DNA from 2 places in the Streptomyces sp. NPDC101234 genome. Region 2 is predicted to be linked to the other one. Evidence: riboswitches for the same ligand, from Rfam matches in the RefSeq annotation. Region 2 holds a riboswitch; the other holds the start of a gene.
What was found. A riboswitch is a leader RNA that binds a small molecule or an ion and turns the genes downstream of it on or off. The one in region 2 is predicted to bind S-adenosylmethionine.

Region 1: another riboswitch for S-adenosylmethionine. It lies ahead of ACIRR9_RS09165 (aminotransferase class V-fold PLP-dependent enzyme); the one in region 2 lies ahead of ACIRR9_RS27575 (ABC transporter substrate-binding protein).

Annotation. Positions count from the first base shown of each region.
Region 1 is NZ_JBIWOA010000004.1:137,435-139,626, forward strand. It holds gene trpD (anthranilate phosphoribosyltransferase) at 1-639, shown strand, start outside; SAM riboswitch class IV at 793-909, shown strand; gene ACIRR9_RS09165 (aminotransferase class V-fold PLP-dependent enzyme) at 1,076-2,192, shown strand, end outside.
Region 2 is NZ_JBIWOA010000015.1:239,855-242,046, reverse strand. It holds gene ACIRR9_RS27580 (metallophosphoesterase family protein) at 1-562, opposite strand, end outside; SAM riboswitch class IV at 726-837, shown strand; gene ACIRR9_RS27575 (ABC transporter substrate-binding protein) at 1,097-2,192, shown strand, end outside.

The DNA of each region.
Region 1 (2,192 bases), on a different contig from region 2:
GTCAACCTCGACCTGACCCCGCAGCGGGTCGCCGAGGTCGCCGAGGAGGCCGGCATCACCTTCTGCTTCGCCATCAAGTTCCACCCGGCGCTGCGCTACGCGGGCGCCGCGCGCGGCCAGTTGGGCATCCGCACGGTGTTCAACATCCTCGGCCCGCTGACCAACCCCGCCCGGGTGCGGGCCCAGGCGGTCGGCGTCGCGGACCCGCGCATGGCCCCTGTCGTCGCGGGCGTCTTCGCGGAACGCGGCAACTCCTCCCTGGTCTTCCGCGGCGACGACGGTCTCGACGAACTGACGACGACCGCCACGTCCCGGGTCTGGATCGTCCGCGACGGCAAGGTCACGGAGGAGACCTTCGACCCGAGGGACGTCGGCATCGACCTGGTCCCGGTGGAGGCGCTCAGGGGTGGCGACCCGTCGTACAACGCGGAGGTCGCCCGCAGACTCCTGGACGGCGAGACCGGCCCGGTACGGGACGCGGTACTGCTGAACTCGGCGGCGGCCCTGGTCGCCCTGGACCCGGGCGCCGGGACCCTGGCCGAACAGCTCCGCGCCGGTATGGACCGGGCGGCGGAGTCCATCGACTCGGGCGCGGCCAAGCGGGCACTGGAGCGCTGGGCAGCGGCGACGCACAAGTAGGGGCCGCGGCCGCCGGGCTGAGGCGCGGTCCGGCACCGCCGGACCGCGCCGTCGCGGCTGATCGCCGTCTCGGCGGAGAAAAGAGAAACTCCCCGTCCCGTCATCCGGACAGGAGTTGCGCGGCGGCGATCACTTCCCGTACGTTTCCATCCAGGTCATGAGTGACAGTCATGAGGCCCCGGCCGACTGTCCGGCAACCCTCCGTCCGTGGCGGGGTGCCCCGGGTGAAGACCAGGTCGTAGGCAGCGAGGTCTACGGCAAGCGCGGACCCCTCGACACACCAGGGGTCCTGGTCGTACGAGGGAGCCTTCTGTGAGCAAGCGAATGCGATAGGGCGTCGAGCCCCGCCTCCGCGTACCTCTTTTTTCGCCCTTCCCCGTGCCGTCGACACACCGTCCGGCACGGCGGTCCCGCGCACCCTCACAGGAGTTCCGCCATGTCCGTCTCCACCGCTGCCTCCGGCCAGACCATTTGTGCCCCGCTGCCCGTTCTGGGACGAGATGTCACCGTCCCGCTCGTCACCGGCGGCGAGGTCACCTACGCCGCCCTCGACTACGCGGCGAGCGCCCCCGCCCTCCAGCGGGTCTGGGACGACGTGGCGGCGTACGCCCCCTACTACGGCAGCGTCCACCGCGGCGCCGGCTATCTCTCCCAGCTGTCCACGGACCTCTTCGAGAACGCCCGCCGGACCGTCGCCGGGTTCCTCGACTGCCGCCCCGACGACCAGCTGGTCTTCACCCGCTCGACGACGGACTCCCTGAACCTCCTGGCCCGCGCCCTCCCCGCCGACTGCCAGGTCTTCGTCTTCGAGACCGAGCACCACGCCTCCCTGCTGCCCTGGCAGGACGCCCGGGTCAGCTACCTCGACGCCCCGCGCACCCCGCGGCAGGCGGTGGAGACCCTGGAGCGCGCGCTGGCCGACCGCGACCCGTACGGTCCGGCCCTGGTCTGTGTCACCGGCGCCTCCAACGTCACCGGCGAGCTGTGGCCCGTACGGGAACTCGCGGCCGCCGCCCACGCGCACGGCGCCCGGATCGTCCTGGACGCCGCCCAGCTGGCCCCCCACCACCCGGTGTCCGTGCAGGACCTGGACGTCGACTGGATCGCGTTCTCCGGCCACAAGCTGTACGCCCCCTTCGGCTCCGGCGTCCTGGCCGGCCGCGCCGACTGGCTGCAGGCGGCCGAGCCGTACCTCGCGGGCGGCGGCGCCAGCCGCAGGGTCACCCGGCGCGAGGACGGGGGAGTGGCCGTGGAGTGGCATGAGAGCGCCGCCCGGCACGAGGCGGGCTCGCCCAACGTCATCGGTGCCTACTCCATCGCCTCCGCCTGCAAGGCGCTGACCGAAGCCGGCTTCGACACCCTGGTCGCCCGCGAGCGGTACCTGATCGAGAAGGTGCGGTCCGGTCTGGCCGAGGTCCCGGAGGTCCGGATCCTCTCCCTCTTCGGCGACGACGCCCCGCGCGTCGGTGTCATCTCCTTCGTCGTCGAGGGCTGGAACAGCTCCCACTTCGCCGCCGCCCTCTCCGCCGAGTACGGCATCGGCGTCCGCGACG
Region 2 (2,192 bases):
CGGTCAGCGGGCGGGGCTTCGGCTCGGGCGGGAGCTGCGGGGTGTCGTCGCAGAAGACGCGCATGAAGGCGCCGAGGTCCTCGTACCAGTCGTGGTTTCCGGGTATCGCGTAGATCGGCGCCGGATAGTCCTGGTAGGGACGGAAGAACTTGGTGCCGTAGTCGTCGGTGGTCCCGACCGGGTAGATCACGTCGCTCGCGATCACCGCGAAGTCGGTGTCCTGGCCCACCTTCAGAAATCCCGGCACGACGGCGTACTGGGAGTCGTCGCCCTCACCGGTGTCGCCGATCACCATGAACGAGAACCGGTCCGCCTCATGACGCCGGATCACCTTGTCGGCAGGCGCCCCGGCGGCCGCCCGCTGCGCCACCCATCGGCTGCGGGTGCGGCCGGTCGGGTCGCCGAACCAGGACGCCAGCACGCCGTTGCGGGCGGCCCACATGGTCCTCGGGTTGAACCAGAAGATCTTTTCGACGTGTTCCGGCATGAGTTGCTTGTAGGCGCCGCGTTCGGCGGAGCCCCAGCCGGCGCCTTCTGCGGTATCGCGTGAGGAGTCAGACACCGGGGCACCGTAGCAACGAGGTCCTGTCGGCGACTTGGCGCCCCGGATCCTTGGCGCGCCGGATCCTTGGCGTGCCGACCGCAACGACCGCACCGGTACGGCCCGTTCAGCCACTTGGAGACGCCCTTGACGTCGTAAGACGCGTCGATCTACGGTGAGCGCGAGCCACGAGTTCCGGTGATCAAGCCCTGGCTGGCCGGACGGCAACCCTCGACGCAGTGGGGTGCCCCAGGTGACGGCTCGGCGGATCTCTTCGGTTTCTGCAAGTGCGTTCACAGCGGCCGCGACGACGGCCAGGACCTCAGGAGGACGGCGTGGCGACTGCCCTCGTGCTGTGCTCCCGGCGCCATGTGGATCTGCTGCTGGTCTCCAGCTGTCTCTGTCACGGCTGACCTCTCTCCCAGCAGTCCCTTCCCGCGATCTCGCGCACGCGCCGAGCCCTGAGCCCTTGGCACGGTGTGCCGCCGGCTCGCGCTCCCCTCGAAGCGGAAGCAGAGATCCCTCATGGCCCGGCACAGCGACAGAACCCCCGGTTTGGCAGCGGTATCCCTCGGCGCGGCCGCCCTGTTGACCCTCACCGGCTGCACCAGCAGCAAGGACGGCAGCACGGCGGCCTCCGGCACCTCGCTCACCATCGGCACCACCGACCAGGTCACCAGCCTCGACCCGGCCGGCGCCTGGGACGCGGGCTCCGGGACGATCGAGAGCGAGGTGTACTCGACCCTCCTCAGCGTGAAGAACGGCTCGGCGGAGCCGACCCCAGACCTGGCCACGGGCATCGAACTGACCGGGCCCAAGCAGTACACGGTCACCCTGAAGAAGGGCCTGAAGTTCGCCAACGGTCATGAACTGACGTCCTCCGACGTCAAGTTCAGTTTCGACCGGGACCTGAGGATCGCCGACCAGAACGGCCCCTCCTCGCTGCTCCACAACCTCGGCTCGGTCGCCGCCCCGAACCCCACCACCGTCGTCTTCACCCTCAAGTCGGCGAACGACACCCTGTTCCCGCAGGTGCTGACCACGGCCGCCGGCTATGTCGTCGACGAACAGGTCTTCCCCGCCGACAAGATCCTCCCCGACCAGGCCATCGTGACGGCCAAGCCCTGGAACGGCCCCTACGGAGTGGCGAGTTACGACAAGAACTCGCTGGTCTCCTTCACCGCCAACACCGCCTACCAGGGCCAGCAGGGCACCCCGAAGACAAGGAACATCCAGCTCAAGTACTACACGGACGCCGGCAACCTGAAGCTGGACGTGCAGCAGGGCACCATCGACGCCGTCTACCGCACCCTCACCACCGCCGACCTGGACTCCCTCGCCAAGGAGAGGAACGTCAAGGTCCACACCGGCTCCGGCAACGGCATCCGCTACCTCGTCTTCGACTTCCAGACCCAGCCCTACGGCACGAAGACCAAGGACGCCGACAAGGAGAAGGCCCTCGCCGTCCGGCAGGCGGTGGCCGACTCGGTCGACCGCGCCCAACTCGCCCAGCAGGTCTACAAGAACAGCTACCAGCCGCTCTACAGCACCGTCCCGGACGGCCTCACCGGCGCCACCCCGTCGTACAAGTCCCGCTACGGCGACAAGAAGGGCGGCCCCGACAGGGCAGCGGCGGCGGCCCGGCTGAAGG